DNA from 3 places in the Candidatus Arsenophonus phytopathogenicus genome. Region 1 is predicted to be linked to each of the others. Evidence: predicted binding sites of a transcription regulator. Region 1 holds the regulator's gene; each other region holds the start of a gene.
The links. Region 1 encodes Fur, which represses iron uptake genes when iron is present. Its sites were predicted from a motif close to ATAATAATGAGAACNACTATCAA; they were not measured.
Positions count from the first base shown of each region.

Region 2: sufA (Fe-S cluster assembly scaffold SufA) is a predicted target of Fur. The motif match lies at 4,028-4,050, and genes of this name have one in related genera.
Region 3: bfd (bacterioferritin-associated ferredoxin) is a predicted target of Fur. The motif match lies at 2,402-2,424, and genes of this name have one in related genera.

Region 1 is NZ_JBUIOB010000017.1:35,093-42,917, reverse strand. It holds gene proX (glycine betaine/L-proline ABC transporter substrate-binding protein ProX) at 1-782, shown strand, start outside; partial or broken gene nagE (N-acetylglucosamine-specific PTS transporter subunit IIBC) at 1,165-3,187, shown strand; gene glnS (glutamine--tRNA ligase) at 3,398-5,062, shown strand; gene AC01GB_RS03505 (hypothetical protein) at 5,274-5,924, shown strand; gene AC01GB_RS03500 (hypothetical protein) at 5,981-6,253, shown strand; gene fur (ferric iron uptake transcriptional regulator) at 6,379-6,798, opposite strand; gene fldA (flavodoxin FldA) at 6,959-7,489, opposite strand; gene ybfE (LexA regulated protein) at 7,672-7,825, opposite strand, start outside.
Region 2 is NZ_JBUIOB010000019.1:374,074-381,898, forward strand. It holds gene sufD (Fe-S cluster assembly protein SufD) at 1-1,304, opposite strand, end outside; gene sufC (Fe-S cluster assembly ATPase SufC) at 1,279-2,025, opposite strand; gene sufB (Fe-S cluster assembly protein SufB) at 2,070-3,569, opposite strand; gene sufA (Fe-S cluster assembly scaffold SufA) at 3,573-3,950, opposite strand; partial or broken gene AC01GB_RS16650 (hotdog fold thioesterase) at 4,280-4,691, opposite strand; partial or broken gene AC01GB_RS16655 (FAD-binding and (Fe-S)-binding domain-containing protein) at 4,688-7,668, opposite strand.
Region 3 is NZ_JBUIOB010000017.1:1,290,427-1,298,251, forward strand. It holds gene coaA (type I pantothenate kinase) at 1-152, opposite strand, end outside; tRNA gene AC01GB_RS10180 (tRNA-Thr) at 548-623, shown strand; tRNA gene AC01GB_RS10185 (tRNA-Tyr) at 648-732, shown strand; tRNA gene AC01GB_RS10190 (tRNA-Gly) at 831-905, shown strand; tRNA gene AC01GB_RS10195 (tRNA-Thr) at 912-987, shown strand; gene tuf (elongation factor Tu) at 1,115-2,299, shown strand; gene bfd (bacterioferritin-associated ferredoxin) at 2,465-2,668, shown strand; gene bfr (bacterioferritin) at 2,817-3,293, shown strand; gene rpsJ (30S ribosomal protein S10) at 3,590-3,901, shown strand; gene rplC (50S ribosomal protein L3) at 3,934-4,563, shown strand; gene rplD (50S ribosomal protein L4) at 4,580-5,185, shown strand; gene rplW (50S ribosomal protein L23) at 5,182-5,484, shown strand; gene rplB (50S ribosomal protein L2) at 5,504-6,328, shown strand; gene rpsS (30S ribosomal protein S19) at 6,343-6,621, shown strand; gene rplV (50S ribosomal protein L22) at 6,636-6,968, shown strand; gene rpsC (30S ribosomal protein S3) at 6,986-7,696, shown strand; gene rplP (50S ribosomal protein L16) at 7,696-7,825, shown strand, end outside.

The DNA of each region.
Region 1 (7,825 bases):
CTTACGCATCAATTGCGGCCGGTGATGCGACGTTTATGGCTGTCAATTGGCAACCATTACAGAATGCCCAATATGCAGCGGTTGGTGGAGATAACCGCCTATACCGTAAAGGCATTTATGTCAGTAATGTCGTTCAAGGTTATCTGATAGATAAAAAAACGGCGGATAAATACCACATCACCAACATAGCGCAATTTAAAGATGCTAATATTGCTAAATTATTTGATACCAATGGTAACGGTAAAGCCGATCTCACTGGTTGTAATCCAGGTTGGGGCTGTGAAGCCGCCATTAATAACCATTTAAATGCTTATCAACTAAACACAACCGTTGAGCATAATCAGGGTAATTATGCAGCGATGATAGCGGATACCATCACTCGTTACAAAGAAGGTAAACCCATTTTCTATTATACCTGGGAACCTTATTGGGGCAACGCCGTGCTTAAACCGGGTAAAGACGTTGTTTGGTTGCAAGTTCCTTTTTCTTCACAACCAAATGATGATAAAAGTGATACCACGTTAGCAAATGGTAAAAATTATGGTTTTCCACCTAGTACAATGCATATCGTCGCCAATAAAATTTGGGCAGCAAAAAATCCTGCGGCGGCAAAACTATTTGCCATTATGGAAATTCCAATTACAGATATTAATGCCCAAAATCTTCGTATGCATGATGGTGAAGCTTCGCAAGCTGACATTGAACGTCATGCTCAAGGTTGGATAAAAGCTCATCAACAACTTTTTAATAACTGGATAAAGATTGCTTTAAAAACTAACTAGCAAAAATTCTGTCGTTACTCATTTTATGTGATTTTCTATAAATAGGCTGAATGTTATCTTTTTAACCTTTTTTATATTATGTGGCCACTTAATAACAATAAAGACATTCGCCTTTATTTAAATGAATAAGTAAATTAATTTTTAACTTATCATCTAACAATCAAGTAGATAGCTAGTTTAGATTAACCATTGTTTATTTTAATTTATCTATGTTTAATTTGATATTAATATTATAACAAAACAATTAATTAATATTAAATGTAATTTGTGATGTAAAATAATTGGGTGTGAGTGACTTAATGATAATATATGCAAAAAATTGAATATTTATAATATTTAGCAATAAGATCTCAGTAATGAGGTTATTCAAGGGGAAAACATAATGAATGTGTTAAGTTATTTACAGCGAATAGGCCGTGCTTTGATAGTGCCTGTCGCTGTGCTGCCTGCCGCTGCGATTTTAATGGGGATCGGTTATTGGATCGATCCTAATGGCTGGGGAGCTAATAGTACTATTGCTGCTTTACTGATTAAATCAGGTTCAGCAATTATAGATAATATGTCAATATTATTTGCAATTGGCGTTGCGTATGGTTTATCAAAAGATAAAGATGGTTCGGCAGCATTAACCGGTTTTGTCGGTTTTTTAGTGGTAACAACCCTATGTTCACCAGCGGCTTATTCGATGATTATGGGTATTGCTATCGAGCAAGTTCCTGCAGCATTTAGTAAAATTAATAATCAGTTTGTTGGGATATTGGTTGGTGTATTGGCGGCGGAACTTTATAATCGCTATAGCGGTGTCGAGTTACCGAAAGCATTGTCGTTCTTTAGTGGCCGCCGTTTAGTACCTATATTGACTTCATTTTTGATGATCCTGTTATCTTTCGTTCTGATGTATGTTTGGCCATTTATCTATAATGCATTAGTACTGTTTGGTGAAAATATTAAAGATTTGGGTTCATTAGGTGCCGGTATTTATGCTTTTTTTAATCGTCTATTAATCTCGGTTGGATTACATCATGCATTAAATTCAGTATTTTGGTTTGATGTGGCGGGTATTAATGATATTCCTAACTTTCTGGCTGGTGCTAAATCGTTAGCTGCAGGTTTAGCCGAAAAAGGTATTACTGGGCGTTATCAAGCTGGATTTTTCCCTATCATGATGTTTGGTTTGCCTGGTGCGGCATTGGCCATTTATCACTGTGCTCGTCCTGAAAATAAAGCAAAAGTCGCTGGTATCATGATGGCAGGTGCTTTCGCCTCCTTTTTTACTGGGATCACGGAGCCGCTCGAATTCTCATTCATGTTTGTAGCGCCGGTTCTTTATGTCATTCATGCTCTATTAACTGGATTTTCTGTTTATATTGCAGCTGCAATGCACTGGATATCGGGTTTTGGTTTTAGTGCTGGTTTAGTCGATATGTTACTGCAGAGCCATAACCCATTAGCAGTGCATTGGTATATGTTGATTTTCCTCGGGGTAATTTTCTTTTGTTTATACTATGTCATATTTCGTTTTGCGATTAATAAGTTCAATTTAATGACCCCAGGTCGTGAAATAATAAACGACTATCAAGCCGTTGATGATTATGACAAAGATATAACCACCAGTGCTAAAGATATTACCCATGAAGCATACCAATATCTTGCGGCGGTGGGCGGAACCGATAATTTAACAGTAATCGATGCCTGTATTACTCGTTTACGTTTAGGTGTAAAAGCCGTTGATATTGTTAATGATGACTTGGTAAAAAAACTGGGTGCATCAGGCATCATTCGTTTAAATAAACATAGTGTGCAAATTATTGTTGGAACCCGAGCAGAAATGATTGCGGAAGCAATGAAAAAGATTGCCGCCCGAGAAGTTGTTTCACCGTTAAATTTTGTTGAGAAATATAATCGACAGTTAGCAGTAAAAGTAAAAAAATAAGCATGTGGGGCAAACAATTTTAACGCTGGTAGCGTCGGTTAGTGGTGAAATTTATTCCCTTGATGAAGTTCCGGATGAAGCTTTTGCTAGCCGTATTGTCGGTGATGCTTTAGCGATTAAGCCAACGAGTGGTGAGGTATTAGCGCCTGTATCGGGCAAGATTGTGAAAATTTTTGCTACCAATCATGCTTTCTGCATCGAGACGAATGAAGGTGTTGAAGTGATCGTTCACATGGGTATTGATACTGTAACGTTAAAAGAGCAGGGTTGTGAGCGTTTAGTTGAAGAAAATAGTGATGTAAAGGTAGGTCAGCCTATCCTGAAATTAGATCTCGATTATTTGGAACAGCATGCTAAGTCAATGATAAGTCCAGTCGTTATCAGTAATATTGATGATTATCAGGGATTGACAATAGTTGCAACTGGTGAAGTAATCGCTGGAGTAACACCAGTTTATGATGTATTGAAGTAATGTGTTTTATCATTATGATTTGATATGATAACCATATAATTAATAATGAATAAAAACGGGAAAGGTTATGAACCTCCCGTTTTTCCTTTATGAGCTTTTTATTGATTAAATAAAGCCTAATAATATATGTTAATAAACGGTTGTTTCTAATTAGGATATGGTAGATGATAAAAGCGTTATTAACATGCTTTTGCATTGAGGACTATGACAATGAATGAGGCAGATACTCGCCCAACAAATTTCATTCGCCAGATTATTGAAGAAGATTTGGCTACAGGTAAGCATACTCATGTATATACCCGTTTTCCACCTGAACCTAATGGTTATTTACATATTGGTCATGCCAAATCAATCTGTCTGAATTTTGGTATTGCAGAGGATTATCAGGGTCAATGCAATTTGCGTTTTGATGATACTAATCCAGTTAAAGAAGATGTTGAATATGTTAATTCTATTCAAGAAGATGTGAAGTGGTTAGGGTTTAATTGGAGTGGTAACGTAAAATATTCGTCAGATTATTTTGATGACCTATATCAATATGCTATTGAGCTGATTAAAAAGAGCTTAGCTTATGTTGATGAATTAAGTCCTGATGCTATTCGTGAATATCGCGGAACTTTAAAGCAGCCAGGTAAAAATAGTCCATATCGTGATCGTACTATTGAGCAGAATTTGCAGCTATTTGACAAGATGCGAGCGGGTGGATTTGAAGAAGGAAAGGCCTGTCTACGTGCTAAAATTGATATGTCATCCTCTTTTATTGTCATGCGCGATCCGGTGTTATATCGGATAAAATATGCTGAACACCACCAATCGGGTAATAAATGGTGTATTTATCCAATGTATGATTTTACTCATTGTATTTCGGACGCATTGGAGGGGATTACCCACTCACTTTGTACCCTGGAATTTCAAGATAATCGCCGGTTATATGATTGGGTATTAGATAATATTACCATTGATTGTCATCCAAGGCAGTATGAGTTTTCGCGTCTAAATCTTGCCTATACGGTGATGTCAAAACGTAAACTAAATCAGTTAGTGGCGGAAAATAGGGTTGAAAATTGGGATGATCCCAGAATGCCAACCATTTCAGGTTTACGTCGTCGTGGTTATACGGCAGCGTCGATTCGTGAATTTTGTCGGCGTATTGGCGTGACTAAGCAAGATAATACTGTTGAAATGGCAGCATTGGAATCTTGTATTCGTGATGATCTAAATGAAAATGCACCACGGGCAATGGCGGTATTGGATCCCATAAAGTTAGTGATTGAAAATATGTCTGCTGATGAGCAAATGCTGACGATGTATAATCACCCTAATAAACCTGAGATGGGCACTCGACAAGTACCATTTAGTCGGGAACTTTATATCGACCGAGCTGATTTTCGTGATGAAGCTAATCGGCAATATAAGCGCTTAGTTTTGGGTAAAGAAGTGCGTTTACGAAATGCTTATATTGTACAAGCTAATCGGGTTGATAACGATGCAGAAGACAACATTACCACGATTTATTGTACTTATGATGCTGATACATTAAATAAAGATCCTGCTGATGGACGTAAAGTCAAAGGGGTTATCCATTGGGTCAGTGCATCACATGCCTTGCCAGCAGAGATCCGATTGTATGATCGCTTATTTACTGTGCCTAATCCTGCCGCAGAAGAGGACTTTTTAGCTACCATTAATCCTGATTCTTTAGTGATTCGGTATGGGTTTATTGAACCAAGTTTAATTACCGCTCAACCGGGAAAAGCATATCAGTTTGAACGCGAGGGTTATTTTTGCGCTGATAGCCATGATCATACTGCTAAGCAGCTGGTATTTAATCGCACTGTAGGCTTAAGAGATAGTTGGGCAAAAATAGCAAGCTAAGAAATTACCCCGTTAAGAGTTATGGTAAAAGCGTGGTTTATAGCCACGCTTTTTATTAAAAAATATCGGCATTATTGTTCACGAGATATTTTTATTAACAGAAAAATGACTTTCTGTTATAAATTTTTATTCGTTTAGAGCAAGTCAAAAAAATATGTAGTCAATATCCTTATCAAAAAAATCAATTGGTTACTAACAAGGATGTTATATCATGCTTCAGTTTATTAATTCATCTCTTCCAATAGAAAAAGCGGTTTTACAAGCAGAACTGCAAACGATATCACCTAAGATCAATTTCACCAGTCCATTAAAAAGTATTTATAACAGTGATGCCTTTATATCGGTACAAAAAAGACCATTAAAGGGTTTGCATACTTGTAAAAAATTAAGTTTTCCAATAGATAAAGCCAGCAGTGAGCAAAGTTATCATAATGCTCTATTGGCTGATTTTGTTTACAATCGTGACTTTACAATTTTAGAAGCAACCCGGTGGGGAATTGATCGTGAATTGGCAAGGTTTGTGTCTAAAATGACTAATATAAAACTTTATCCACAAGATGGTCTATTAGAAGATAGTCATACTGGATTGGTGGCTTATATCTTTCACAATAAGTTTGAGCGGAAAATTCGATTGGTATTTGGTGGGACAACCAGCGGTCATGGAGTGAGCGGTGGAGCTCCGCGTTATATAAAAAATATTAATAATTTTATTAAGCAATGCGAGGCAAATGTTCATAATGTATTTGGCGGTGTTCCAGCTTGCTATAAGCAGGCTGCGCAATTAATGCATAATCTGCAACAACTGGTTCAAATGGATGGGGAATGGATACAGGCTTTCAACCAGTGGTCATTCATTAGGTGATGGTTTAGCTGCTTATGCAGCACTGAAGGTATCTATCTAGCAAAGAAAATGTTATTTTGGCGGAATGTTTTAGCAGTGCTCAATTTGGCCGAGGTTTACAGCGCGATTTGTTAAAGCAACATGGTAGTTTAGATTTAGAGAAGGCTATGCATAATATCAATCATCATTATGTCGAAGGTGATGTTATTCCGAAGATGGATAAATTTTTTGCGGTTGATCATATTGGTAAAATTAATATTATTCCCCAAGCAACGAACAAAAAAGACAACTTTTTAGCGACACATTCAAATTATGTCAAGCATAGTCTTATTTATGCGCTACAAAATTGAAAATAAAAGGAAAAATTGGATTGCAATTCTCCTTTTATTTTTAACTGATTAATAACAAAAATAGTAATAGGCTGGGTTATTTTTCTTCTTTACTATTGCGGGCAGGGTGGCCCAAATCGTTTTCATCACAATGATTCTTTTTTGGAGCAATGTCCATATAGATAGAGACTGTGATTAGAGAGCTTGATGCCATGACGTTCCGCAATATTTTTTTGTCGTGTCTCAATGGATTCATCGCTGAATTCAATGACTTTACCACAATCTAAGCAAATTAAGTGATCATGGTGATGTTGTTGTGTCAACTCAAAAACCGATTTACCGCATTCAAAATTATGGCGAGTAACAATACCCGCGTCATCAAATTGATTTAGAACACGATAAACCGTTGCGAGGCCAATCTCTTCCCCCATATCAATGAGTTTTTTATAGAGATCTTCCGCATTGACATGATGGCATTCAGGCTCTTGTAATACCTCTAAAATTTTTAAACGTGGAAGTGTTACTTTAAGCCCTACATTCTTCAATGCTTTATTGTTGTCGGTCATGCGGCTCCTACCTTGTTGCATTAGCAGTCAATTCAATAATATCAAAACATCGTTAACAGTAGTATACTGTTTATTTAAAACTAATTTTACAATTATATATTGTCATAATATCATTACACAATTTGCAGGAATTATCATATACAAAAAATATTGACAGCTATCAATCGATAATAGCTTGTAAATTTAGCTCTTCGGATATTTGTTTTACCCAGCTTTCCACTCGCTCAGCGGTTAGTTCCGGTTGCCTGTCTTCATCAATGGCCAGGCCAATAAAGTTAGAGTCATCAGCGAGCCCTTTTGATGCTTCGAAGTGGTAACCTTCTGTTGGCCAATGGCCAACAATGATAGCACCGTTAGGTTCAATAATCTCTTTCACAGTACCCATAGCATCACAGAAATATTCCGCATAATCTTCTTGATCGCCACAACCAAAAATAGCTACTAGCTTATTGGTAAAATCAATTTCTTCTAATGTCGGAAAGAAGTCATCCCAATCACACTGTGCTTCACCATAATACCAGGTAGGAATACCGAATAGTAAAATATCAAATGCTTCAATATCCTCTTTACTGCTTTTAGCAATATCATGAATTTCAGCAATATCGGCGCCGCCAAGGGTTTCTTGGATCATTTTGGCAATATTTTCTGTATTGCCAGTATCACTGCCGAAGAAGATACCTATGATTGCCATAAAGTAAATAAACCTCTTAATTTTAATTTGAGTTGTAATCTTATCGTTATTAACAGTAGTAATAGCAAAGATAATAACGATTGATTAATAAATAATTAAATGACCGTTATTTTGACGAAAATAACTGCATAATTCTGTCAATTTTGTGTGTTTTAGGCAAAATAAACCAGTAAAATTGCAATTCATCGGTTTTTCTTTGCTAATTGTGTCAGCAATATTTGTTCTATTAATTCACTACGGCTTATTTTTTGTTCTTGAGCTAGCATATTTAATGCCGCAACAGCACGCTTATTGATTTTTAATTCGACACGGCGTAAACTTTTGCTTTTAGCACGT
Region 2 (7,825 bases), on a different contig from region 1:
CGCTGCTGAATAATATCCATTACCTTGTTACTTACAGCTTCACTATCAATAGCTTCGATGACTTCAGCTGCAAAGGCCACCATAATCATATGATTTGCATCATTGAGATGAATACCCCGTGAACGTAAATAAAACAGCTGTTCATCATCAATCCGGCCTACTGTAGCGCCATGACTACACTTAACATCATCAGCATAAATTTCTAACTGCGGTTTGGTGTCAATTTCGGCTTGTTTACCTAATAACAAGTTATTATTTGTCATTTGACCAGCGGTTTTAAGTGCCTGTGGCGCAACTTTAATCATACCATTAAAAACAGCTTTACTTTCATCCTGCACGATCGTTTTATGCAACTGGCGACTTTTACAAAATGGCTGACTATGTTCAAGATAAGTTCTGGTATCAACAATTTCTCTATTTTGTGGCAACAATAAGCTATTGAGTGTTAATCTGCTACCCGCTCCATTTAATTTCACACTGGTATGATGGCGAAGTAATGCTGAGCCGATAAAAATACCACTACTGTTTATTTGACTATCTCGACCTGACAAGATGTCATTATGGGCAAAATGGTGACTTTGGTTGTTTTCAACGCAAAGTTTGATATGGCTAAAATGACTATTATCATCTATATTAGCGGTCAATCGACTACCTGTCAGATGCGGCTTATCATCAACAGAAACAAAATGTTCAATAACTTGCGATTTGCAATTAGCACCAATCTCTAAATGATAGCGATAGTGACTAGTATTAACATAATCATGGTGATTTGAACCAGAGGTAATATTCAATATATAAAGCGGTTTTTGTACCTGTTGATTAGCGGCCAATTTAATCATTAGGGGTTGAGCGGCCAGACTTTCAGTTAAATACAGGAATATTTCATCGGTCACGATAGGCGCCGGAAGCTGTGCTTGCGCATCCATCATTTGAATTTGATAAGGGCCAAAGTTATCGCTACTTAAGGTGGGGATAAGGCATCCATCAAACAAAACAATTCTCCAGCCGTCAAGGGAGATAGCCAGCTGTTTTAATTGCTTAGCAGTAATGGTGTTAACTTTATCACTATTTAATTGGTATTGAGCGTTAAGTACTTTTGCCAACGGCGTATAATGCCACTCTTCATGACGAAATGGCGGAAAACCAATTTTCTCTACCTGCTGCCAATAGGCCTGAGCTTGTTTTTCGCTTGCTCTTTTACTGGCATAAAAAAGTGTCGCAAACCTTTTTAGCGCCTGTTGATTTAACTTTGTGACTTGCTGCTGTTTTTCTGCTCTTTCACTGTTGATCAATAAGCCAGCCATAGCCTTGTACCTCCAGTTTTTTAGCCAAGGTAAAATCACCTGATTGAATAATTTTGCCTTGATAGAGAACATGAACAAAATCAGGCTGTACATAATCCAAAATACGCTGATAGTGAGTAACGATGATAAAAGCTCTTTCAGCGCCACGAAGTGAGTTCACACCATTAGCCACAACTTTTAAGGCATCAATATCAAGACCCGAGTCGGTTTCATCTAAAATACATAACTCAGGCTCTAACGCTGCCATCTGTAAAATATCATTGCGCTTTTTTTCTCCACCAGAAAAACCGACATTTACTGATCGAGTAAGTAAATCTTTCGGCATATCAAGTAGTTCAATTTTATCTTCAATAAAATCCTGAAAATCAAATCTATCTAGTGGTGGCTGCTTACGATACTCTCTTACTGCATTAACCGAGGTTTGTAAGAAAAGTTGATTACTTACGCCAGGAATTTCCACTGGATATTGAAAGGCTAAAAATATACCTTCTCCTGCACGTTCTTCCGGCGATAACTCAAGCAAATTTTTATTTTTGAATAGAATTTCACCCTGTTCTACTTGATATTCTTCACGTCCTGCCAGTGTCGCTGATAATGTACTCTTGCCTGATCCATTAGGCCCCATGATTGCATGTACTTCACCCGCTTTTACTTCTAGATTTAATCCGTTAAGAATTTGATTACCTTCAATACTGACATTTAAATTTTTAACACTTAACATTTCATTGGCCTTTGAATAACTGAGTATTCTTTTAATAAGAACCATCAACCCACACTATGTTCCAAACTAATTGCTAACAATTTTTGTGCTTCAACGGCAAACTCTAATGGTAATTCAGAAAAGACATCTTTACAGAAACCATTTACGATCATCGAAATAGCGTCATCCTCACTAATACCTCGTTGCAAACAATAAAAGAGTTGATCTTCACCAATACGAGATGTTGTAGCTTCATGCTCTAACTGTGCACTACTATTTTTTACTTCAATATAAGGAAAAGTATGCGCGCCACATTGAGTGCCAATTAACATAGAATCACATTGGGTATAATTTCTGGCATTTTCTGCCATCGGTAAAATCTTTACTAAACCGCGGTAACTATTTTGACTACGACCAGCTGAGATCCCTTTAGAGATGATGGTGGAATGCGTATTCTTACCAATATGGATCATTTTTGTACCGGTATCAGCCTGTTGATTACCATTGGTTAATGCCACTGAAAAGAATTCCCCCACCGAATTATCCCCTTGCAAAATAACACTAGGATATTTCCAAGTAATAGCCGAACCTGTTTCAGACTGCGTCCAGGACATTTTGGTATTCTCACCCTCGCATAAGGCGCGTTTGGTGACAAAGTTTAAAATGCCACCGGTTTCACTTTCACCACCTGAAAACCAGTTTTGTACGGTAGAATATTTTACTTCAGCATCTTTATGAATAATAACTTCAACTACCGCAGCATGTAATTGATAGCTATCTCTCACCGGAGCAGAGCATCCTTCAATATAACTAACGTAACTACCTTCATCAGCAATCAAGATAGTGCGCTCAAACTGACCGGTCTTAGCCGAATTAATACGAAAATAGGTTGATAATTCCATCGGGCAACGAACTCCTTTTGGCACATAAACAAATGTCCCATCAGAAGCGACAGCAGAATTTAATGCCGCAAAAAAATTGTCTCGATTAGAAACGACCGTACCAATATATTTTTTTACTAACTCAGGATACTGTTGGATAGCTTCACCAAAAGAACAAAAAATAATACCAAGTTTCGCTAATTCGCTACGATAAGTTGTTGAAACAGAAACAGAGTCAAAAATAGCATCTACCGCAACCGATTTACCCTCACGGACTGGTATACCAAGTTTATTAAATGCTTCTTCAACTTCGGCGGTCAGATAATTATTGCTATGCTCATTCCCACCCGCTGCCGATGAATCAGTTTCAGTTTGACAAGTATCATCGCAACTATTGCAGGATGGCGCTGCATAATAACTATATTCCTGGTAGTTTAAATCAGGATAATAGCCTTTAAGCCAGTGGGGCTCTTCCATACCCAACCAATGTTGATAAGCCTCTAAACGAAACTGCAACATCCAATCAGGTTCATTACGTTTGGCTGAAATCGCTTTGATGACCTCTTCATTGAGACCTTTAGCTAATTCATCCGTTGCAACCTGAGTGAAAAAACCCTCTTTATAACGATGCTCCGCTAACCATTGTTGAACATCATCACCAATTTCTATATTACGCTGTGACATAATTTAATTCACTTCAATACCAAAGCTTTCACCACAACCACAAGCGTGTTGAGCCTTAGGATTATTAAATTTGAATACTTGATTGAGTCCCTCACGAACATAATCAACCTCAGTACCATCAATAAATGGCATTGCTCTTAGAGGAACAAAAAGTTTGGCGCCATTATTTTCAAACAGCAAATATTCTTTAGTTGGATTATCTATCAATGCAATGACATAACCAAATCCTGCACAACCTGATTGCTTGATATTAAGAGATAATCCCTGGTTAGCAGGATTTTTTTTCATTAATTTAAGAATTTGAGCAGCTGCTTTATCGGTTATGGTAAGGCCCTGCCAAGTTATTTCATTCAAAGAAAAAGTATCAACATACTCTGCCATTATTGACCTCACGAAACTAATATTTTGACTAGATTACACTATCAATCTAACTAGACTTTTTTTGTTTAATATTATATATGGTAATGATAACATTTCTCACTTCAACCATTTATTTTAAGCAGAATATTTTTATTAGAGTGTTTTTTCAGCAAAAAGTGGCGTTTATTTTACTGTTTTTTTACGATTTTTAATTTATCAATCATATAAACATTTTGATAAACATTAAAAAAATAAAATAAACTCGCAAATTCAGCAATATTTAACGTGACGAACAAAGTATCGCTAAATCATCGAGCTTTTGTCGTTTAGTTATCTTTAAGTGCTAATAATTACATGATTACTGTTGTCAAACGACAAATACAACTCAGTCTTAATTGTTCATCAAAGATTTTTATCGACCAGACTTGTTGCCGGCGACCTAGATGAATTGGACTACATACGCCACGTACCCTTCCTGAATATACCGGCCTAATATGGCTAGCATTAATTTCGGCGCCAACTACTTTTCGATTATCTTGAGTATAGAGATAACCAGCTATCGAGCCTAACGATTCGGCTAACACCACCGAAGCACCACCATGTAGTAATCCAAACGGCTGCATGGTACGTTGATCAACCGGCATTGTTGCTTCAATAGTATCGTCACTGATACTTAACATAACAATCCCTAAATGGGATAACATGCTGTTATCACCCCCAACTATTAATTTCTTCGAGGGTATAAGAACGTTGCCAAATCATTTAAACATCTCCAATAACGCTTGTAAAGGATGTTTTATTATTTCATTTTCAATTCGTTTTACTTGACTGCGACAAGAGTAACCTGTTGCTAGACAACGTGTTTTGGGTAATTTTTGTAATCGATTTCCCCAAGATAAGGCATAAATTCCCTTTGAGTTAGCCAGATGTTTAACCTCATGACCATCAGTTCCTGCCATGCCGCAACAACCAACATTAATATTAATCAGTTGACGACCAAGCTGAGCAAAAATTTTAATCCATTGTTGAGCACTATCAGCTAACAATGACATTTCGGTACAATGCCCTAATAGATACCATTTTTCAGCCGTTAACTTCGCTGCTGGCTTTGGCACTAATACTGTCATCAGCCTCATTAACTAATTTAACTTCGAATTTACCCGTTTATTACCAAGGATCTGGCTATATTCATCGCGATAACAGAGCACTAAGGCTGGATCAATACCGACCATCGGAATTTATAATTGCGCTAAGCGGTTAAGAAAATCCGCTGTTTTTTGCGCTGTTTTGGCAAAACGGGTTAAATATCCTTTAATATGCAACACTTTTCCATTAGCAGAAAATGGCAACAATATAGGCCTATAACCTAGTATTTCAATTAAATGGATAAAATCGCAACTACCTTTGCATCATAATAACTAGTAAATGGATCTTGGACGACAAAAACAAATTGGCTGCGATTCTCTTCAGGTAAGCTTTCTAATTGTGGCAATGACAGAGACAATGCTGCATGACCAGCCAATTGTTGTTGTAAACTGGGTGTAGACAGTTGAGGAAAATCCGTTAGTCCAATCACCTTGTGACCTAGGGTTTGTATCCACCCTTGCCGTAATATAAAATTAAACCAGCGTGGTTGTTTTGCCATGAGCGGCAAAGTTAATTCAATATTAGCAACCACGTAGTCACTAATTGGTCGCAAATAACGACTATAATAGAGGGCTAAAAATTTTGCCCTAAACGATGGAACATCAATTTTAACTGGGCATTGGGTTGAACACGCTTTACAGGCTAAACAACCCGCCATCGCCTCTTTTACTTCATGGAAAAAATCATACTGTCTACTCTTAGCTCGCAAGGTATGGTATAGGCGTGTTATTTTTTTCGGCCAAGAGAGTTTATAACTATCAATATCTTCTGCAAATAATGCTAAGTTTACGCCTTGCTTAACCTGTAATCTTAACCATTCATTAATGTTGCTCGGCCTTTTGGCGAATGAATTCGTTGCTGGGAAATTTTCATTGAAGGACACATTGGACTATTAACGTCAAAATTAAAGCACAAGCCATTACCATTGCAGGCCATAGCCTGCTCAAATGTTTCCCTCACTTTGATCGGGATAGTGCGATCATAGGTTCCTCTTTTTACAGAATCGATAGGCATTAACGTGAGCGCTACATTAATTGATGAGCATATTTTTCCTGGGTTTCATTGATTAAAGGGATCAAATGCGGTTTTAATTTGACAGAGTATTTGATAAAGCTTTTCACCAAAAAATTGTGGGCCATAGGCGGAGCGAAAACCTTTACCGTGTCCCCCCATAATAAGCCGCCATATTTAGCGGTAAGTTGAGCAATTTGACCTGAAATTTGTTTCATTCATACTTCTTGTTGAGGATCACACATATCCATCACCGGGCGAACATGTAATACCCCTGCATCAACATGTCCAAACATGCCATAAGCTAAATTATTGTGGTCAAGCAACGCACGAAATTCAGCAATGTAATCGGCTAAATGCTCCGGTGGCACGCAAGTATCCTCTACGAACGGTATCGGTTTTGCTAATCCTTTGGTATTAGCCAATAGGCCAACTGCTTTTTTTCTCATCGTACAGATATTTTCAATATCTGCTAATTGATGGCATATATGATAATCAAGGATCCCCGAATTACCGGCTTAGATTAACTTATCCAATTGTGAACATAAACGAGTTAATTGTTGATTAATTTTTTCTTCACTAACCCCACTAAATTCAACAATATTTAATGCTGATAATTTTTTGTCATCAACATCGTTAATTAATTTACTCACTGAATACCAGATAATATCATCACGCGCTAAAGAGAGGATTTTAGTATCAACCGTTTCCACTGATAATGCTTTGGCTACCACCATAACTTGTGCATTACGTAACGCTGAATCAAATGAGTCATACTTTATATTAACTAATCGTCTTATTTTAGGTAATGGAGTAATATTTAGCTTAGCTTCGGTAATAAAAGCCAGCGTCCGTTCAGAGCCGGTTAAAAATCTATTTAATCGTGGAAATTTAGCCAAAATTAGCTGTCGCTGCTGACGACAATGGTGATACACGATGCTATATATGCGACCAATAGTTGATTGCTGCTGTGAAAAACGCTCCGCCAACTCAACTGTCATCGAATAGGTTTCTAATACCTCTCCACCAAGTAAAATAGCTTTAACACTCAGTACATGATCCGATGTTTTACCATAAACTAATGAGCCTTGACCTGAGGCATCAGTATTGATCATGCCGCTCAAGGTGGCTCGATTACTGGTTGATAATTCAGGTGAAAAAAATAACCATAAGGTGCCAAAAATTGGTTAAGTTGATCTTTTATCACACCGGCTTCGACTCTAACCCATTTTGCTGCGACATTAATTTGCAAAATTTTTTGCATATAGCGCGACATATCAACCACAATGCCTTCAGTCAAAGCCTGGCCATTGGTCCCTGTGCCACCACCTCTGGGTGTAAAGATTAATGACTGAAATTGTTTATCAATGGGAAGTTTCGCCAACAATTGAACATCGCTAGTCGAACGTGGATAGACAACAGCTTGAGGCGTAAGTTGATCAATACTATTATCTGTTGCCATTGATAAACGTTCAGCATAACTGGTGGTTAAATCTCCGCTAAAACCTCGGTCTTTTAATGTCGTTAAATAGGTTGTTATCTGCTGACTGATTTGATGAGCGCGTCCTATACGTGGGATCATTATACTAGTAAATCTTTTTAATTAGTGTTCACTTTGCAATTTATGTACTATCTTTGATTGAGAGTACATACCAGACAAAATTTGGCAATTAACATTTTGTAAACAATACAATTTTCATCATCACCCTACTTTTATTAGATACAAAAAACATGATTAA
Region 3 (7,825 bases), 1.3 Mb from region 1:
TCATCCATTGAAATTTCATCATTGATACCCTTCAGTTCCAGCAGCTCTTTATCCGTTAGTAGTTCTAGTGGAACAGAATCACGTAATGTTGCCCAATGTTCACGGTCAAATTCTAAATAAGGTGTTATTGAAAAGTTTTGTTGTTGTTTCATAAGTCAACATTTACCTGTGTACAGGTTATCATAATCATTCATAACCAATAAAAAAATAGATTGCATAATAACGATTGAATATCTTTAGGCGTAGAGTTTTTTCTGTTTTTTGTATTAATTAAATAATTGATAACAATTCATCCGTTTTTTATTTTTAGCAATGAAATAATATTGTATGTTTTACGATACGTTTTTATTAGTGAGAAAAATTTGATGTCATTTTTCACTAGAGTAAATAGTAAATAAAAAATTTATACTGTTGAGTATTTAAACATTTACTATAGAAAAAAGCAGCAAAAAAGGTTAAAGTGAGTGTTTTATAAGCAAAAGAACAAATATTTTAATTTTTTTGTTGCAACATGCTCGTTCTCTACCTAGAATGCGCAGCACCTGACGCCGGCATAGCTCAGTTGGTAGAGCAACTGACTTGTAATCAGTAGGTCCCGAGTTCGACTCTTGGTGCCGGCACCATTAAAAATCTGGATATAAGTAAAAGGTGGGATTCCCGAGCGGCCAAAGGGAGCAGACTGTAAATCTGCCGTCACAGACTTCGAAGGTTCGAATCCTTCTCCCACCACCATAAGTTTCATCTTAAGTGTTCAGCTTAAAATGCTACCTCGATGCAAAATACTTAAGATAAAATTTGCAGCTGATTAAAGTCAGGTAGCCGAGTTCATCGCGGGCATCGTATAATGGCTATTACCTCAGCCTTCCAAGCTGATGATGCGGGTTCGATTCCCGCTGCCCGCTCCAAGATGTGCTGATATAGCTCAGTTGGTAGAGCACACCCTTGGTAAGGGTGAGGTCGGCAGTTCGAATCTGCCTATCAGCACCACTCCTAGAATCTGTTCTTAATTGTTCCCTGATTTTTTCCTGCGAAAAAACAAGCAACGAGTATATGACTTTTACTGTTTGGTTAATGTGGTGTAACCATCGATTCCGTGTCTTAGAGGGATAATCTAATGTCTAAAGAAAAATTTGAACGTAAAAACCCGCACGTTAACGTTGGTACAATCGGCCACGTTGACCATGGTAAAACAACTTTAACTGCAGCAATCACCACCGTATTAGCGAAAACTTATGGCGGTAGTGCACGTGCATTTGATCAAATTGATAATGCACCGGAAGAAAAAGCGCGCGGTATCACAATTTCTACCTCTCACGTAGAATATGATACGCCAATCCGCCATTATGCCCACGTTGATTGTCCAGGCCACGCAGATTATGTAAAAAACATGATCACCGGTGCGGCACAAATGGACGGCGCAATTTTAGTGGTTGCGGCAACCGATGGTCCAATGCCACAAACACGTGAACATATCCTATTAGGTCGCCAGGTAGGTGTTCCTTACATCATCGTTTTCCTGAACAAGTGTGATATGGTTGATGATGAAGAGTTGCTGGAATTGGTTGAAATGGAAGTGCGTGAGCTTCTTTCTCAGTATGATTTCCCAGGAGACGACACGCCGGTAATCAAAGGTTCAGCGTTGAAGGCGCTGGAAGGCGTTGCTGAGTGGGAAGAGAAAATTCTAGAGTTAGCGAAAGTATTAGATGACTACATTCCAGAGCCAGAACGTGCGATAGATAAACCGTTCTTGTTGCCAATCGAAGACGTATTTTCAATCTCAGGCCGTGGAACCGTAGTAACAGGCCGTGTAGAGCGTGGTGTAGTTAAGGTTGGTGAAGAAGTTGAAATCGTTGGAATTAAAGAGACGGCCAAAACGACGTGTACGGGCGTAGAAATGTTCCGCAAACTGCTGGACGAAGGTCGTGCAGGTGAGAACGTAGGTGTATTATTACGTGGTACCAAGCGTGAAGATGTAGAGCGTGGTCAAGTATTAGCAAAACCAGGTTCAATCAATCCGCATACTCAATTTGAATCAGAAGTATATATTTTGAGCAAAGATGAGGGCGGTCGCCACACGCCATTCTTTAAAGGTTACCGTCCACAGTTTTATTTTAGAACGACGGATGTAACGGGCACAATCGAGTTGCCAGAAGGCGTAGAGATGGTAATGCCAGGTGATAATATCAACATGAAAGTGACGTTGATAGCGCCAATCGCGATGGATGAAGGATTGCGTTTTGCGATTCGTGAAGGTGGCCGTACAGTCGGTGCCGGTGTCGTTGCTAAAATTATTGCTTGATTCGATATTGAATTTGAAAAAAGAGGCGAAAGCCTCTTTTTTATGATCGTTGTAAAATTATTACCGATAATCTAATTTTTTGAGTATATAACTCAAACTAATATTGAAATGAAAATCATTATCATTTATTATTGCTGATGAGATTTTAACTGGTCGGTATTAAAAATGTACGTCTGTCTATGTAATCGAATTAGTGATAAAACAATAAAAACTTTAGTTCGCGATAATCACATAACATCCATTAGTGGATTAAAGAAGTGTGTATCTATTGGTAGACATTGTGGAAAATGCTTGCCTCAAGCAACTCAGCTAATTCAAAATGAGCAAATAAATTTATCTGTTGTTACTGATATTGACGCAGTACAATGAATTAATAGAATAAATTTAAATGCTATCAAAGAACCTTTCTAGTTTTAATTAATCAATTCCTCTTCGCTTTTCAATAAAAATATTTTTCTATTCTGTTCGCCTAATAATTTCTATCTACACTTTAGATACTGGAAGTGGAGGATAAAAAATGAAAGGCGATAAAAAAATGATCACCCATTTAAATACATTATTGGGTAATGAGCTTGTTGCAATCAATCAATATTTTTTACATGCCCGTATGTTTAAAAATTGGGGTTTATTACGTCTTAATGATATTGAATATGAAGAATCTATTGATGAGATGAAACATGCTGATAAATATATAGAAAGGATCCTCTTTCTTGAAGGTATACCAAATTTGCAGGATTTAGGTAAATTAAATATTGGTGAGAATGTTGAAGAAATGCTTAAATCAGATTTACTGCTTGAATTGGATGGGGCGAAAGATTTGCGTTCAGCAATTGCTTATGCGGATTCAGTTAGTGATTATGTTAGTCGCGATTTAATGATTGAAATACTAACGGATGAAGAAAAACATATTGATTGGATAGAAACGCAATTGGATTTGATATCAAACATAGGCCTAAAAAATTACCTACAATCTCAGCTGGGTGAAGAGACATGATTTAATTGGTATTTATTGATTAAGATTTTAACAAATATTATTGCATAAGATTTTTATAAATAAATTTTATGCAATTTTTTTATCTACGGCTTGCTCTTATTCTGAAATTACGTATAATGCACGGGCTCTTTAATTCAAGAGCCTGGCCGTAAGGGCTAGTAAGCAGTGAAACTGCGTTAAAAAAAACAATACCTCCGATTTGGAGGTTATTATGGGAACGATTACACTCCCCTATCAATCGAAATGGGTGCGAGGAGTAATTTTTTACGTTTATAAATAGTTGGAGCTCTGGTCTCATGCAGAACCAAAGAATCCGTATCCGCCTGAAAGCCTTTGATCATCGTTTAATTGATCAATCAACTGCGGGAATCGTTGAAACTGCTAAGCGCACTGGCGCTCAAGTACGTGGTCCGATCCCGTTACCTACACGTAAAGAACGTTTTACCGTTCTGATTTCGCCGCATGTTAATAAAGATGCACGTGATCAGTACGAAATTCGTACTCATAAGCGTCTGGTTGACATCGTTGAGCCAACTGAGAAAACCGTTGATGCTCTGATGCGTCTGGATCTGGCTGCCGGTGTAGATGTGCAGATCAGCCTGGGTTAATCAGGTCGTTGCGCGATTGAGAGGTTGAAACAATGATTGGTTTAGTCGGGAAGAAACTAGGAATGACACGTATCTTCACTGAAGATAGTGTTTCTATTCCTGTAACTGTTATCGAAATTGAAAATAACCGAGTGACTCAGGTTAAGAGCCTGGAAACAGATGGTTATAATGCAATTCAGGTTACTACCGGTAGCAAAAAAGCAAACCGTGTAAAGAAACCTGAAGCTGGGCATTTTGCTAAAGCTGGTGTTGAAGCTGGCCGTATCCTACGTGAATTTCGTTTGAGTGAAAACGAAGAGTTTACTGTAGGTCAAAGCATTAGTGTTGAAATTTTTGCTGACGTCAAGAAAGTCGACGTTACTGGTACCTCCAAAGGTAAGGGTTTTGCTGGTACGGTTAAACGCTGGAATTTTCGCACTCAGGACGCTACTCATGGTAACTCCTTGTCACACCGTGTTCCGGGTTCTATTGGTCAAAACCAAACTCCGGGTAAGGTATTTAAAGGCAAGAAAATGGCAGGCCAATTGGGTAATGAACGTGTAACTGTTCAAAGTCTGGATGTAGTACGCGTTGACGCTGAACGTAATCTGCTGTTGGTCAAGGGTGCTGTTCCAGGTGCAACTGGTAGCAACCTGATTGTAAAACCAGCTGTTAAGGCGTAACGTCGAGGAGATAGGAATGGAATTGGTAATGAAAGACGCGCAAAGCGCGCTGACTGTCTCCGAAACTACCTTCGGGCGTGATTTCAATGAAGCGCTTGTGCATCAAGTAGTTGTTGCGTATGCAGCTGGTGCTCGTCAAGGTACTCGTGCTCAGAAAACTCGTGCTGAGGTTTCAGGTTCTGGTAAAAAGCCATGGCGTCAAAAAGGTACTGGTCGTGCACGTGCTGGTTCAGTTAAGAGCCCAATTTGGCGCTCTGGTGGTGTCACTTTCGCAGCGAGACCACAGGACCACAGTCAAAAAGTAAATAAAAAGATGTACCGCGGTGCTTTGAAAAGCATCTTGTCTGAATTGATACGTCAGGATCGTCTAATTGTTGTCGAGAAATTTGCACTGGAAGCGCCGAAAACTAAGCTTCTGGTACAAAAATTAAGGGAAATGGCACTGGATGACGCATTGATCGTCACGAATGAGGTTGATGAAAACTTGTTTTTAGCAGCCCGTAACTTATATAAAGTTGATGTTCGCGATGCAATCGGTATCGATCCTGTTAGCCTAATTGCCTTCGACAAAGTACTTATGACTGCTGATGCTGTGAAGCAAATTGAGGAGATGCTAGCATGATCCGTGAAGAACGTCTGCTAAAAGTACTACGTGCGCCGCATGTCTCTGAGAAAGCTTCTGCAGCGATGGAAAAAAGTAACACCATCGTGCTTAAAGTAGCGAAAGATGCGACTAAAGCAGAGATTAAGGCTGCCGTACAGAAACTGTTCGAAGTTGAAGTCAAAGGTGTAAATACTTTACTAGTTGAAGGCAAAACCAAACGCCACGGTCAGCGAATTGGTCGTCGTAGCGACTGGAAAAAAGCTTACGTCACTCTGAAAGAAGGCCAGAATCTGGACTTCATCGGTGGTGCAGAGTAAGTCGGAGGAGTAAAGAACAATGGCAGTTGTTAAATGTAAACCTACGTCTCCGGGCCGTCGCCACGTAGTTAAAGTGGTTAACCCTGAGCTGCATAAGGGTAAACCTTATGCTCCGTTGCTAGAAAAAAGCAACAAAACCGGTGGACGTAACAATAATGGCCGTATTACTACGCGTCATATTGGTGGTGGTCACAAACAGCATTATCGTCTAATTGACTTTAAACGCAATAAAGATGGTATTGCTGCTACTGTTGAGCGTCTGGAATATGATCCAAATCGTTCGGCGAATATTGCATTAGTTCTCTATAAAGATGGAGAGCGTCGCTATATTCTGGCACCAAAAGGCTTAAAAGCCGGAGACCAAATTCAGTCTGGTGCAGATGCAGCAATTAAAGCAGGTAATGCTTTACCTATGCGTAATATTCCTGTCGGTTCAACGGTTCATAATGTTGAGCTTAAACCGGGTAAAGGTGGTCAGCTGGCGCGTTCAGCCGGTGCTTATGTGCAAATCGTTGCACGTGATGGTAGTTATGTAACTATCCGTTTACGTTCTGGCGAAATGCGTAAAGTACTTTCTGAGTGCCGTGCGACATTAGGAGAAGTTAGTAATGCGGAGCATATGCTGCGTGTTCTGGGTAAAGCTGGTGCTAGCCGCTGGCGTGGAATTCGCCCTACCGTTCGTGGTACAGCGATGAACCCAGTAGACCATCCACATGGTGGTGGTGAAGGTCGTAACTTTGGTAAACACCCAGTAACACCTTGGGGCGTTCAAACCAAAGGTAAAAAGACCCGTAGCAATAAGCGTACTGATAAATATATCGTACGTCAACGTTCTAAAAAATAATTAGAGGATAAACCATGCCACGTTCTCTCAAGAAAGGTCCTTTTATTGACCTGCACTTGCTGAAGAAGGTAGAGAAAGCGGTGGAAAGCGGAGACAAAAAGCCTCTCAAGACTTGGTCCCGTCGTTCAACGATCTTTCCTAACATGATCGGTTTGACCATCGCTATCCATAATGGTCGTCAGCATGTTCCAGTTTTTGTTACCGACGAAATGGTTGGTCATAAATTGGGTGAATTCGCGCCGACCCGTACTTATCGCGGCCATGCGGCCGATAAAAAGGCCAAGAAACGTTAAGGTAGGAGGAAGAGATGGAAACTATCGCTATGCATCGCCACGCTCGTTCTTCTGCTCAGAAGGTTCGTTTAGTGGCTGATCTGATTCGCGGTAAGAAAGTGTCGCAAGCTCTAGAAATTCTGAACTATACCAACAAGAAAGCTGCTGGTTTAGTGAAGAAAGTACTTGAGTCTGCTATCGCTAACGCCGAGCACAACGATGGTGCTGATATTGATGACTTAAAAGTGACGAAAATTTTCGTTAACGAAGGTCCAACTATGAAACGCATCATGCCTCGCGCGAAAGGCCGTGCAGATCGTATTTTGAAGCGCACCAGCCACATTACTGTGGTTGTGTTCGATCGCTGAGACTCTGGAGACTAGCAATGGGTCAGAAAGTACATCCTAATGGTATTCGCCTGGGTATTGTCAAACCTTGGAACTCTACTTGGTATGCGAATACAAAAGAATTCGCTGACAACCTAGACAGCGATTTTAAAGTACGTCAGTATCTGAATAAAGAACTGGCAAAGGCATCTATTTCACGTATCGTTATCGAACGTCCTGCGAAGAGCATCCGTGTAACTATTCACACTGCTCGTCCTGGTATCGTTATCGGTAAAAAAGGTGAAGATGTCGAGAAACTGCGCAAAACAGTAGCAGATATTGCTGGTGTCCCTGCGCAAATCAATATTGCTGAAGTACGTAAGCCTGACCTGGATGCTAAATTAGTTGCTGATAGTATCGCTTCACAGCTGGAACGTCGTGTTATGTTCCGTCGAGCTATGAAACGAGCGGTACAGAATGCTATGCGTCTAGGTGCAAAAGGCATAAAAGTGGAAGTCAGTGGTCGTTTAGGCGGCGCTGAAATTGCACGTACGGAGTGGTATCGTGAAGGCCGTGTGCCATTGCACACCTTGCGTGCTGATATCGATTATAATACTGCAGAAGCGCACACCACTTATGGGGTACTCGGCGTTAAAGTATGGATCTTCAAAGGTGAGATTCTGGGTGGTATGGCTGCTGTTGAACAGGTAGAGAAACCTACAGTTCAACCTAAAAAGCAGCAGCGTAAAGGCCGCAAGGAGAGTCGCTGATGTTACAACCAAAGCGTACGAAATTCCGTAAAATGCATAAAGGCCGCAATCGTGGTCTGGCTGCAGGTACGGATGTTAGCTTCGGCACTTTCGGCCTGAAGGCAGTGGGTCGTGGACGTCTGACTGCAC